Regions from separate parts of the Micromonospora sp. NPDC093277 genome, predicted to be linked through region 3. Evidence: riboswitches for the same ligand, from Rfam matches in the RefSeq annotation. Region 3 holds a riboswitch; each other region holds the start of a gene.

Region 1 (3,176 bases), on a different contig from region 3:
TCGCCTACGTCGACGGACAACTCGCCGACGGCACCACCCTGCCCCTGATCCGGCTGCGCTACCGCGGCTACGCCAACCAGTGGGGCTTCGCGATCTACCTCGCCAGCAAAGACAGATACGAAGACTCGTACCTGCCCAGCGGCCACACCACCGGCACCGCAGAGGAAGCACTCGACTGCGCCTGCAGCCTCCACCTCAACGACCCCACCGCCTGGACCCAACCCCCGACGAATTAACGCCGAGCAGCACTAAGGTGTGATGAATGAGGAGCGATCCGGCCCGGTTCGTTGTCGGGGACAAGCGGGCCTACCGGCAACGAGACGACGCGACCTCGGAGCGTCCGCATCTTGTCGATCATCCCGAAGAAAGCCAGCGCCCGAGTCGAGATCGCCTTCCTGGATAACCCCGATGGCCGGGTGTCCACCGTCCCTGCATCGTTAGTCATCCGTATAGAACCGGATGGCTGTAACGCCGTGCGGGGAGGGTCCTGATGCAATACGCGCAGGAAGTCGACGGCCGCGACCTGCTCGGCTGGTGGATACGGCAGCCAAACCAGCGAGACCGCCAACGGACGCGGCGACCGACAACATTACCCCCACCCGGCATCCGCTTCGCCTTCTACGGCCGGATGTCCACCGTCGACTTCCAGGATCGAGCGTCGTCGTGCCGGTGGCAGCGCAACTACGCCGACGACCTGATCGCCAGCCACGGCCGGGTCGTGACCGAATTCTTCGACGAGGGTGTCTCCCGCCGGGTGGCCTGACCGGACCGCCCGCAGGCAACACGGCTACTCGCCGCCGTGGCTGACCCGGCACGGGTGGGGCTGCGGTTTGCCTTCTACGGCCGCATGTCCACGTCGACCAGCAAGACCGGCGTCGTTGTGCCGGCGGCAGCGCAACTGCGCGGAGGACCTGGTCACCGGCCACGGCCGCATCGTGGTCGAGTTCTTCGACGAGGGTGTCTACCGCCGGGTGGCCTGGCCGGACCGGCCGCAAGCGTCACGGCTGCTCGCCGCCGTGGCGGAGCCGTGGCTGCCGCCGGTTGGTTGAGGGCTATCTGTCTTGTTGCTGGGTTCACGCGTTTGGCTTGGACGCGGACTCCTGCTGCAGTGTTGGGTCGCAAGGCAAGCAGGGCGTTGTCGGTGAAGGTGGGCTCCATAGGCGCCAGTCCGACTGACCTTCCCGCGGGCCGATCAGCCACCGCAGCGCGAACACGGTCTCTAAGGCCATAGCCTCCGGTCCGCTCACAAGCTGGTCAGCGGACCTGACCCGGGCCGATGTTGCCGCGATCGAGGCCGGTACAGCAGCGAAGAACAGCAGCCCGGTCACCGGTCAAGCGCCTTCGCCCAGCCGTTTGTGGCGTCGCCCCTGGGCGGATCGGACAACACCTCGCGTGAGCCGACACGGTGAAGCAACGTGGTCTCCGACCATGACCTAGGCCACGGTGACGATGCCGCCAGGGTTGGTTAGGGTGGCCTGGCCGTGGTGTTCGGGAAGCCGGTGTGAGACCGGTGCGGCCCTCGCCACTGTGATCGGGATGCTGGAGGCCACCGAAAGGTCACTGGGCGCATGCCTGGGAAGGCCGGCCACCGGCGCACCACCCGTCAGCCAGGAGACCGGCCACGGCACCTGCACGACCCGTCCACGAGGTGCTGGAAGGTGGTCCCGTTATGCGGTCCCCTGTGTCCTGGCGCGTTGCTGCGCCGCTGTCAGTCCTGCTCGCCCTGGTCGGCGGCTGCGCCGCGACCGGCGACAACAAGCCCGCCACCACGGCGTCCGCCGAGGCCGGGCCGGTCGAAGTCACCAACTGCGGCACGCCGGTCACGGTCACGAAGCCGCCGGCGCGGGCGGTGACGATGAATCAGTCTGCTACCGAGATCATGCTGGCGCTCGGTTTGCAGGACCGGATGGCGGGCACCGCCTTCCTCGACGACCAGGTGCTGCCCGAGTACGCCGCCGCGTACGCGAAGGTACCGGTAGTGGCCAAGGAGTATCCGTCGAAGGAGAAGCTGCTCGACATCGCGCCCGACTTCGTCTACGCCTCCTTCGCGAGCGCGTTCAGTGACGAGGGGGTCGGCGACCGCGCCGACTGGCAGAAGCTGGGCGTGGCTACGTACATCTCCGCCGCCGGTTGCCCGAAGGACACGCGGCCGGCGAGGCTGACGATGGATGACGTGTTCGCCGAGATCCGTGAGATCGCCGCGGTCTTCGGCGTAAAGGAGCGGGCCGAGACGCTGATCGCCGACCAGCAGGAGCGCATTGCGAAAGTGTCAGCGGGCGCGAAGGGCACGCGGGTGCTGTGGTGGGACGGCGGCAACGACGCGCCCAGTGCCGGCGCCTGCTGCGGCAGCCCGGCCATGATCATGTCTGCGGCCGGGGTCACCAACATCTTCGCCGACCTGAACGGCAGCTGGGCCGACACCAGCTGGGAGACCGTCGTCGAGCGCAACCCGGAGGTCATCGTGCTCATCGACGCGAGCTGGGACCGCGCCGCCGCCAAGCAAGCCTTCCTCGAAAAACACGCGACGCTCAAGGACCTGCCCGCCGTCAAGGACAAGAGGTACGTCGTCCTGGACTTCTCCTCCACCTCCGCGGGCGTGCGGAACGTGCTCGCCGTGGAGGCCCTGACCCGGGGTATCGGCGGGGTGGGCAACTGACCGCCGCTACCACCCGGCTGGCGAAGGCCCCGGCGCGGCCGGTCCGGGCGGTGCGCATGGTGGCCGTGGTGGCCGTGCTCGCGGGCGGCCTGTTGCTGTCGGTGGCCGCGGCCGTGACGGTGGGGCCGGCGGACCTGTCTCTGGGCACCGTGTGGCTGGTCATCACCGACCATCTCGGCCTGACGAGCGCCGACGTGCCGCTGCTGCGCGACCATATCGTGTGGGAACTGCGGCTGCCGAGGGTGCTGGGCGCCGCCGTGGTCGGGGCCGGGCTCGCCGCCTCCGGGGCGGTCATGCAGACCGTCACCCGCAACCCGCTCGCCGACCCGTACCTGTTGGGCGTGTCCTCCGGGGCGTCGCTGGGCGCCGTCGCCGTTCTGGTCCTGGGCCTCGGCGCGGGTGCTGCGGCGCTCACCGGGGGCGCGTTCGCGGGGGCGCTCGCCGCGTTCGCCGTCGTGGTCGCTGCCGCCGGCCGGCGAGCGGTCCTGCGACCGACCCGGGTGGTGCTGGCCGGCGTCGC
Region 2 (3,176 bases), on a different contig from region 3:
GCAGCGTCTCGCGCAGCGCCGGTTCGTCGACCTGAATGACCCGGATGCCGGCCGCCTCCAGGTCCCGGCACTCGTCGCGCAGGGCCAGCGCGACCTGATCGGCGGTGTCACCCAACGGCTGGTCGGCCCGGACGAACGACCACGCCAGGATCGTCACCGGGCCGGTGAGCATGCCCTTGACCGGGCGCTCGGTCAGCGACTGCGCATAGGTGGACCAGGCGAGCGTCATGGGCGCCTTGCGGGCCACGTCGCCGTGGATGATCGGCGGACGGACGCAGCGAGAGCCGTAGGACTGCACCCACCCGTGCTCGGTGGCGGCGAAGCCGGCCAGTTGCTCACCGAAGTACTGGACCATGTCGTTGCGTTCCGGCTCACCGTGCACGAGCACGTCCAGCCCGAGCCGCTCCTGAAGGCGGATGACCTGCTCGACCTCGGCGCGCATCCGCTGCGTGTAGCCGGCATCGTCGAGCCGGCCGGCCCGGTGCTCGGCACGCGCCCGGCGCAGCTCGCCGGTCTGCGGGAACGAGCCGATGGTCGTGGTCGGCAGCGGCGGCAGGCCCAGCCGGGCCTGCTGAGCCGCCGCGCGCCGCGAATAGGCGCCACGCTGCCGGTCCACCGGGCGCAGCGCGGCGAGCCGACCCCGGACGGTGTCGTCGCGCCAGGCTGCGGGGGCGGGAGGAACCGGCTCGGGCAGGGACGTGGTGCCGTCGCGCAGGGCGCGGCCGAGCAGGACGACCTCATCCACCTTCTGCCGCGCGAAGGCCAGCCGACGGCGCAACTCGGGGTCGAGCGCGGTCTCGGCGGAGAGGTCCACCGGCACGTGCAGCAGCGAACACGACGTGGAGACCGCGACCTGGTCGGCGAGTCCGGTGACCGCGGCGCCGGCCGCCACCGCCGCGCGCGGGTCGGTACGCCAGACGTTGCGGCCGTCCACGAGCCCGGCCACGATGGTCTTGCCGCGCAGATGACCCGCAGCGGCGAGCTGTTGCAGGTTGTCCCGACCGGCCACGAGGTCCAGGCCGAGGGCCTCGATCGGCGTGTCCAGCAGGGCGGGCAGTGCGTCGCCGAGCTCTCCGAAGTAGGTGGCGACGAAGATCGCCGGCCGCCGATCGGTCGCGCACAGCCGGGTGTACGCCTCGCGCAGCGCGTCGATCTCGGCGCCGCTGCGGTCGGCCACGTAGGCGGGCTCGTCCAACTGCACCCACCGCACGCCGCTGTCGGCGAGGGCCCGCAGGATGTCGGCGTACACCTCGACCAGGTCCGGCAACCGGTCGAAGGTTGTTCGCCGGGCGCGGAGGGCTTCGCCAACAGCAGGAAGGTGGCGGGCCCGACCAGCACCGGCCGGCTCTCGATGCCCAGCTCGCGGGCCTCACGGTATTCCTGCAGTGCCTTGACGGTGTTCGCCGCGAAGGGGGTGCCGCGGCCGATCTCGGGGACCAGGTAGTGGTAGTTCGTGTCGAACCACTTCGTCAGTTCCAGCGGCGGCTCGGCATCGACGCCTCGAGCCATGGCGAAATAGGTGTCCAGGTCGGCCAGGCCGAGCCGGGCGAAACGCTGCGGGACGGCGCCGACGGCCACCGCGGTGTCGAGCATGTGGTCGTAGTAGGAGAACGTGTTGGACGGGATGGCGTCCAGGCGGGCGTCGCGTAGGGTCTGCCAGACCTGGGCCCGCAGTTGAGCGGCGACAGTCGCCAACTCGGCGGCGTCGATCCGGCCCGCCCAGTAGGCCTCGACGGCATTCTTGAGTTCACGGTTGCCGCCGATCCGTGGATAGCCGAGCACGGTGCTCTGACCGAACGGGATAGTCATCAGATTCCTTCCCTCGAGGGTGCCCGAGGACTCCCACGACGACCGGGAGGGAGGGGACGGCGACATGCCGGCTCCGCCCGGTCGTCCCGAGAGACCGTCGGCGGCGCACACCGGGCGGTGTGCGCGGTGCGGGCAGGTCTTCGGACTCGCGGGCGTGACCAGCATGGTCGCCTACTGGCCGTCGCTTCCCAGACCTCACGGTCCAGTGCTTGATGACGGCGGTCGTTCCCACTCACCGCTGCGGGGCAGTCCCGGATTCACACCGGGTTCCCTCTTACGACGCCGCGCCCGTTCTGGGCCCGGCGAACCAACACCACCGCCCATCGTATCGCTCAATGAGCTCTGTGGTCGGCGTGCCCGTCCCCGGGTTCTTTGCCGCCCACGGCATGTGGGGCGTTTCGGATGGAGCGACACTGATACCGCTGCTGGGCTATGAGCAGGCCGGCAACGAACGCGTCGCACTCGACGCCGCCGGCGCGGTCGTGCCCGCATCCTGGTCGAACTGGTGCACCCCACCTCCTGACCCGCTCCGCCGGTGGGGCTCCTCCGGTGTCGGCCGCCCGTCGCCCGAAAGTGTTTCAGGCGGGTAACCCATTGACACGCTTCAGTGAACGGCGTGAGGCTTTTAGGACTTCCGTGTGCATCCATCACGGTCGTTTCCCCACCGCCGTTCCCGGGAAGGAGCCCTTGTGGCCGTCACCTTAGGACGCCTGAAGATGCAAGCGAGGATCGCCATCCTGGCCGCGCTGTCCCTCGTCGCGGGACTCGTCGCGATCGTGGCGACCGTCCGGCCCGCCCTCGCCGCCGTCGAGGACGATGGTGCCGACTGCCAGGTCGGCTCGGCCACACTGACCTCGAACTCGCAGCTGCCCGACCCCTTCACCAGGATCAACGGCACACGCATCACCACCACTTCCGACTGGCGGTGCCGTCGAGCGGAGATCAAGAAGCTGGCCGAGCAGTATGTCTACGGCAGCAAGCCGGCAAAGCCGACGAGCGTCACCGGCACGGTCTCCAACAGCAACATCACGGTCAACGTCAGCCACAACGGCAAGAACGCGAGCTTCTCGGCGAGCGTCCAACTGCCCAGCGGCAGCGGACCCTTCCCGGCCGTCGTCGTCGTGGGCGGGCTCGGCGCGGACACCTCCACCATCCTCGGCGCCGGCGTAGCGATCATCAACTACGACCCGCTCGCCGTCGGCAAGGAGGGCACGGCGCGTAACAACAAGCAGGGCGCCTTTTACACCATCTACGGCAACACCAGCAGCACCGGCATCCTGGCCGCCTGGGCGTGGGGCGTCAGCCGCATCATCGACGTCGTCGAGCAGTCCGGCGGCAGCATCATCAGGCCCAGTTCCATCGGCGTC
Region 3 (3,176 bases):
CTCGCCCGCCGCCACGCCGAGAGCGGCGACCACCCCGGCACGGGTGCCGTAGCGAGCGGCGTTGGCCAGGACGAACATCATGTCGGGGCCGGGGGTGACCATGAGGACGGTGATCGCGGCGAGGTAGCCGGCGACGGTCGCCGCGGACAGTCCGAGCATGTCTCAGTCCTCCTCGGCGCCGTCGAGCAGGGCCCGCCGCAACGCCAGCCGGTGCTCGCGGCGGATCTGCGCCTCGCGGTAGCGGCGCTGGTCCTCGTCGGTCTGCGGCAGCAGCGGCGGGACGACACGGGGTTGGCCGTCGTCGTCGACCGCGACCATGACCAGGTGCGCGGTCGCCACATCGACCGGCGGTACCGCTCGGTCCCACCTGTCCGCGCTCACCTTGACGGCGACCTCCATCGAACTGCGACCAGCCCAGGTGATCCGGGCGTCGACGTGGACGACGTCACCGACCCGTACCGCGCGGAGGAAGGCGGTCTCGTCGATAGCGGCGGTGACCGCAGGTCCGTCGGAGTGCCGTGCGGCGACCACCCCGGCGACGGAGTCGATGAGGTTGAGGATCCGCCCTCCGTGCACGGTGCCCATCAGGTTGGTGTGGTGCTGGTCCATGATCTGCGACATGGTCAGGCGCGAGGCCGACGGCGGCCGGCCGGCGAGTGTGGTGGTGTCGTGCATGGGTCGTCCGTCCTCGGGAAGCAGACCGCCGGACCGGCCGGAGCGCACGTCGAGGACACGCCCCATGGCGTGTCACCCGCACGACCCGCCCGCGAGGTCGACGGCAGCGCACACCCCTCGTGTGCGCAGCGCGGGCAGGTCTTCGGACTCGCGGGCGCGGCCGGACGTGCCGGTCTCCTACTGGCCGTCGCTTCCCAGGCCATGGGCGGCCCAGTGCCGATGACGGCGGTCGTTCCCACTCACCGCTGCGGGGCAGTCCCGGACTCCCACCGGGTTCCCTCTTACGACGCCCGGTCAGGGACCGGGCGAACCAGCGCCGTTCTCCACCCTACAAGGCTCCGACCGATCGTTCGGTCGTGCCGGAGCCGGCTGTGAGCCACGTCCCTCGCCCGAACCGCCGGCTCAGCTCACCGAACCCCGAGCGCGTGTCGACATCGATCAACGCCTTGCTGTTATCCAGGTGACGCCCGTCGAGGATTGACGTTGGCGAAGAGCGTGTGTTGCGATGGGGTGCTCCAGCATCAGGGGAAGCCGGTCAAATTCCGGCACTGGCCCGCAACCGTAGGTCCCGTCAGGGACGAGTCGGATTACCTGGCTGGAGGTGCCACGTCAGCGTCGTCGAGGTCACGGCGCGGGCATCGCGCCGGGGAGCCGGTTCGGGGTCCGCGTCTGCGCCGCTCACCCCTGGAAGAGTGCGTCATGCCGGTTCCCGCCCGCCGATCATCCCGCCTGTGGGCTTCCCTCGCGACACTGATCACGCTCGGCATCACCACGGTCGTGGTGTCCGTGCCGGCCGCGGCTGACCCGATCGAGTCGTGTACACCGGCCAACGGCGCCGTCGTCGCTGTCGATTTCCGCCCCTGGGGCGGTCAGGTGCTGCGTGGTTGTGACGCCACGCCGACCACAGGTTTCGATCTGTTGCACGAGGCGGGTTTCACCACCACCGGGACTGTCCACGACGGACCCGGATTCATCTGCCGGATCGGCAACGCCACCTTCGAAGCGGGCACCCAGTACCCCAAGCCCGACCAGGAGGCGTGCACGCTGACCCCACCCGCGACGGCCTACTGGTCCTACTGGTTCGCCCCACCCGGCCAGCGAACCTGGACCTACAGCCCGCTGGGCGCCATGGCCAAGGTGCCCGGCCACGGCGAGGTGCAGGCCTGGGTCTACGGCGGCACCGACGTGGGCGGCACCACGGGTCAGCCGACCTTCACCCCGGATGAGGTCCGCGCTGCCGGCACCACCCCGCCTGCGACCGCCACACCCACCATCGGGCCCGGCGGCCCCGGTGCCCAGCCCACCCCGGCCCAGATCGCCGCCGCGACCGCCTTCCTGGCCGGGAATCTGACCGACGGCGATCACGTGTACGACGCCGATTGGGAGACGGTCGACTTCACCCGCACCATCGTCGTGGCCACCGCGCTCGCCGCCGCGGGTGGTCAGGATCCCGCGCTGGCGAAGCTGCTCGACTACCTCGCCGCGCACGTCGACGCGGCAGTCTTCCCCGACGGCGCTGCCGCGCCCCCGAATCAGTACAACGCCGCCAGCCTGTCGCTGCTCGTCACGATCACCGGTGGCGATCCGCACACGTTCGGTGGACGCGACCTGACGGCGGTGCTCACCGACCGGGTGTGTACTGCCCTCGACCCGTTGGCAGGCTGCGCGGCCGCGGGAGACTTCGCCGGATCCTCGTCCCCGTCGGCACACGCGACAGCACTGCTGGCGCTGCGCCGCGCCGGGATCACCCCTCCGGCGTCGACGGTCGAGCGGCTGCTGCAGTGGCAGTGCGCCGGCGGCGGATTCGCTGATTCCCTGATCGCTCCTGGCGAACTGTGCACGCAGGACCCGGCGAACACCGGGACGGCGCTTCTCGCGTTGACCGTTCTCGGTGGCCACGACGCCGCGATTACCGCTGCCAGGCAGTACCTGACCGGAGCGCAGCAGCCCGGCGGCGGCTTCCTGCCCTACGTCGGTGCCGCCGCGCCCGAGACGTATGTGACGGCTCTCGCGGCGCAAGGGCTGATCGCGACCGCCGCCACCCAACCGGCTGCCGAGGCGATCGCCTTCCTCACCGCACGCATCACCGGCGACGGAGGACTCGCGGCGGACACCACGATCACCGAATCCGACCTGGTGGCAACCTCGGGGGCGGTCGCCACGCTGGCCGGAGGCAACCTCGCGACTCTGAGTCACCCGCTCGGCGGCGAGCCACCACAGGGCCCCACACCAGACCTCGCCAAGGGGGTGGAGTGGCTCGTCGGGCCGAAGCAGCTCATCGACGGCCGATATTATGAGTCGTTCCCTGGCTACCCCGACTTCGGCCTCTCCATCGACGGTGCGTTCGCCTTGGCCGCGACGGGGCGAGATGACTCGAAGCTGCGGGCGATCATCGAGTTCATCCGCGGTGGCGGCAAGGTCGGCGACAGCGAGTTCACGGTGGACAGCTGGCTGGGCGTCGGCACCTCGTACCCGTCGGGTGGCGCGATCGGCAAGGTTGC
Region 4 (3,176 bases), 440 kb from region 3:
GTGGAGGCGAGGGCGGCCTGCAGATCCTTGACGGAGGCGCGTCGGTACGGATGGATAGGCGTACTCATGTGACACCAGTACGCCCACCGAGAGGACTCCCATGACATATCCACGCCTGCGCGCTGCCACGATAGCCACGGTCGCACTGGTGGCCGCCGGATCTGCGGTGGCACCGGAAGCGGCCGGCGCGGCACCGGGCAACCCTGGCGCCCCCCGTTACTCGGCCGGCGCGCCGAGCATCGGCGACCCCTACTTCCCGGACCAGGGCAACGGCGGGTACGACGTCCAGCACTACGACCTCGACTTCTCGTACGACCCGGCGACCCGGTTCATGGACGCCACCGCCACCATCACCGCGGTCGCCACACAGGACCTCGACCAGTTCAACCTCGACTTCCGCGGCCCGGAAATCTCCTCGCTGACGGTCAACGGGCACGCACACGCCTTCACCCGCGACGGTCAGGAACTGGTCGTCACCCCGCGCCCGAAGCTCAAGGCCGGGCAGACGTTCACCGTGGTGGTGAAGTACGCCGGCGTACCGGCCGTGATCACCGACCCGGACGGGTCGATCGAAGGCTGGGTGCCGACCGACGACGGCGCCTTCGTCGCCGGTGAGCCGCAGGGCACGCCGGCCTGGCTGCCCACCAACGACCACCCGACCGACAAGGCCACCTTCCGCTTCACGGCCAAGGTGCCGGAGGGGCTCACCGCCGTCGGCAACGGGCAGCTCCTCTCCCAGGAGACCAGCGACGGCTGGACCACCTTCGTCTGGGACTCGACCGAGCCGATGGCCAGCTACCTGGCGACGATCACCATCGGCAACTTCGTGGTGACCGAGACGACCACGGCGGGCGGGGTCCCGGTGTACATCGCGGTCGACCCCCGGCAGGTCGCCGGCTCGGCCAGCGCCGTCTCCCAGCTCCCGAAGATGATCGACTTCTTCTCCTCGAAGTTCGGCCCGTACCCGTTCGCCTCGACCGGCGCGATCATCGACCGGGCCCCGAACGTGGGCTACGCCCTGGAGACGCAGACCAAGCCGATCTTCTCCGGCGCGGCGAGCGTCAGCACCATGGCGCACGAGCTGGCCCACCAGTGGTACGGCGACAGCGTGTCGCCGGAGCGCTGGTCGGACATCTGGCTCAACGAGGGTTTCGCCACGTACGCCCAGTGGATGTACACCGAGTACAACGGCGGCGCGTCGGTCGCGTCGACCTTCAACAGCAGCAGCAACTACGGTCGGGCCGCGTCGTCGTCGTTCTGGCAGACGGTCCTCGCCGACCCGGGCCCGGTGGACATGTTCAGCAGCATCCCGTACAACCGGGGCGCGATGACCCTGCACGCGCTGCGCGGCAAGGTCGGCGACGAGACCTTCTTCCGCATCCTCCGCGAGTGGGCGGCGGGCAACCGCTACAGCCACGCCTCGACGGCCGACTTCATGGCGCTGGCCGAGAAGGAATCCGGGCAGAACCTCGGCACCTTCTTCGACGTGTGGCTGTACCAGAAGGGCAAGCCCACGACCTGGTGACACCGGCGGGCCCCGCGACCCTTCGGTCGCGGGGCCACCGCGGTGAGACGAAGCCGACACACCGACGCGACATCTGGTGTTGCTCGGGTGGCGGCACAACCATATATGGTGTCTGACGCAGCTGGTTCGACCGTCCTTCCAGGGCGGCCGAGGCAAGAGGGAACCCGGTGGGAATCCGGGACTGCCCCGCAGCGGTGAGTGGGAACGACCGCCGTCATCAGCACTGGACCTGTGGTCCGGGAAGCGACGGCCAGTAGGAGACCGGTTCCGGCCGGTCGTGCCCGCGAGTCCGAAGACCTGCCAGCGCGTCGCACGCCCTCGACGGGGCGCGCGACGGTCCGAGGCCGCGCGGGACGGCCGACGCCACCGGGCACCGCCACGCCGGCACGTGCCCGCCGGTGTCCGCACCCGCGCGCCGAGGACCATCCGGTCCCGAGCTCGCGAGGAGTGCGTAGTGACAGTCACCGAGGTTCACCCGGCCGCCGGCGCGGTGCCGGGCGAAGCCGCCCCGCCCGGGCAGCGCCGCCCGCAGATGCACGTCCGCAAGCGCAACGGCGACAGCGAACCGGTCGACGTCAACAAAATCGTCCGCGCGGTCGAACGGTGGACCGACGGCCTCACCGACGTCGACCCGCTGCGGGTGGCGACCCGCACCATCAGCGGCCTCTACGACGGTGCGAGCACCGACGAACTGGACCGGCTGTCCATCCAGACCGCGGCCGAGCTGATCGGCGAGGAACCGCAGTACTCGCGCCTGGCCGCCCGCCTGCTGGCCGGATACGTCGACAAGGAGGTACGCGGGCAGGGCATCGCCTCGTTCAGCCAGGCGATCCGGCGCGGACACGCCGAGGGGCTGATCGGTGACGAGACCGCCACCTTCGTCGCGGCCCACGCGCGCAAGCTCGACGACGCCGTCGACCCGGCGGGGGACCTGCGGTTCGAGTACTTCGGGTTGCGCACCGTCTACGACCGGTACCTGCTGCGGCACCCGACCAGCCGGCTGGTGCTGGAGACGCCGCAGTACTGGCTGCTGCGGGTGGCCTGCGGGCTGTCGCGTACCCCCGGCGAGGCGATCGACTTCTACCGGCTGATGTCCAGCCTGGCGTACCTGCCCAGCTCACCGACGCTGTTCAACTCCGGCACCCGGCACACCCAGATGTCGTCCTGCTACCTGGTCGACTCCCCACGCGACGAGCTGAACTCCATCTACCAGCGCTACGCGCAGGTGGCCAACCTGTCCAAGTTCGCCGGCGGCATCGGCATCGCGTTCTCCCGGGTCCGCTCCCGGGGCGCGCTGATCCGCGGCACCAACGGGCAGTCGAACGGCATCGTGCCGTGGCTGCGGACGCTGGACGCGAGCGTCGCGGCGGTGAACCAGGGCGGCCGGCGCAAGGGCGCGGCCTGCGTCTACCTGGAGCCGTGGCACCCGGACGTCGAGGAGTTCCTCCAGCTTCGCGACAACACCGGCGAGGACGCCCGGCGTACCCACAACCTGAACCTGGCCAACTGGATTCCGGACGAGTTCATGCGCCGGGTCGAGGCGGACGCGATGTGGTCGCTGTTCGACCCGGACGAGGTGCCCGAGCTGCCGGACCTGTGGGGGGCGGAGTTCGACGCCGCGTACCGGGCGGCGGAGGCGCAGGGACGCTTC

What was found. Region 3 has a riboswitch for cobalamin ahead of ACIRG9_RS07585 (prenyltransferase/squalene oxidase repeat-containing protein). Riboswitches for the same ligand answer to the same signal wherever they lie in the genome.
Region 1: another riboswitch for cobalamin. It lies ahead of ACIRG9_RS26885 (ABC transporter substrate-binding protein); the one in region 3 lies ahead of ACIRG9_RS07585 (prenyltransferase/squalene oxidase repeat-containing protein).
Region 2: another riboswitch for cobalamin. It lies ahead of ACIRG9_RS21025 (hypothetical protein); the one in region 3 lies ahead of ACIRG9_RS07585 (prenyltransferase/squalene oxidase repeat-containing protein).
Region 4: another riboswitch for cobalamin. It lies ahead of ACIRG9_RS05560 (ribonucleoside-diphosphate reductase subunit alpha); the one in region 3 lies ahead of ACIRG9_RS07585 (prenyltransferase/squalene oxidase repeat-containing protein).

What each region holds. Positions count from the first base shown of each region.
Region 1 covers NZ_JBIWJO010000014.1:180,835-184,010, reverse strand. The annotation lists gene ACIRG9_RS26900 (hypothetical protein) at 1-236, shown strand, start outside; gene ACIRG9_RS26895 (hypothetical protein) at 491-763, shown strand; gene ACIRG9_RS26890 (hypothetical protein) at 879-1,049, shown strand; cobalamin riboswitch at 1,466-1,639, shown strand; gene ACIRG9_RS26885 (ABC transporter substrate-binding protein) at 1,649-2,656, shown strand; gene ACIRG9_RS26880 (iron chelate uptake ABC transporter family permease subunit) at 2,725-3,176, shown strand, end outside.
Region 2 covers NZ_JBIWJO010000009.1:140,624-143,799, forward strand. The annotation lists gene metE (5-methyltetrahydropteroyltriglutamate--homocysteine S-methyltransferase) at 1-1,267, opposite strand, end outside; partial or broken gene ACIRG9_RS21025 (hypothetical protein) at 1,351-1,875, opposite strand; cobalamin riboswitch at 1,923-2,136, opposite strand; gene ACIRG9_RS21030 (cellulose-binding protein) at 2,526-3,176, shown strand, end outside.
Region 3 covers NZ_JBIWJO010000002.1:648,052-651,227, reverse strand. The annotation lists gene ACIRG9_RS07595 (LysE family translocator) at 1-159, opposite strand, end outside; gene ACIRG9_RS07590 (acyl-CoA thioesterase) at 163-675, opposite strand; cobalamin riboswitch at 791-1,005, opposite strand; cobalamin riboswitch at 1,157-1,289, shown strand; gene ACIRG9_RS07585 (prenyltransferase/squalene oxidase repeat-containing protein) at 1,375-3,176, shown strand, end outside.
Region 4 covers NZ_JBIWJO010000002.1:207,044-210,219, forward strand. The annotation lists gene ACIRG9_RS05555 (M1 family metallopeptidase) at 101-1,525, shown strand; cobalamin riboswitch at 1,631-1,845, shown strand; gene ACIRG9_RS05560 (ribonucleoside-diphosphate reductase subunit alpha) at 2,016-3,176, shown strand, end outside.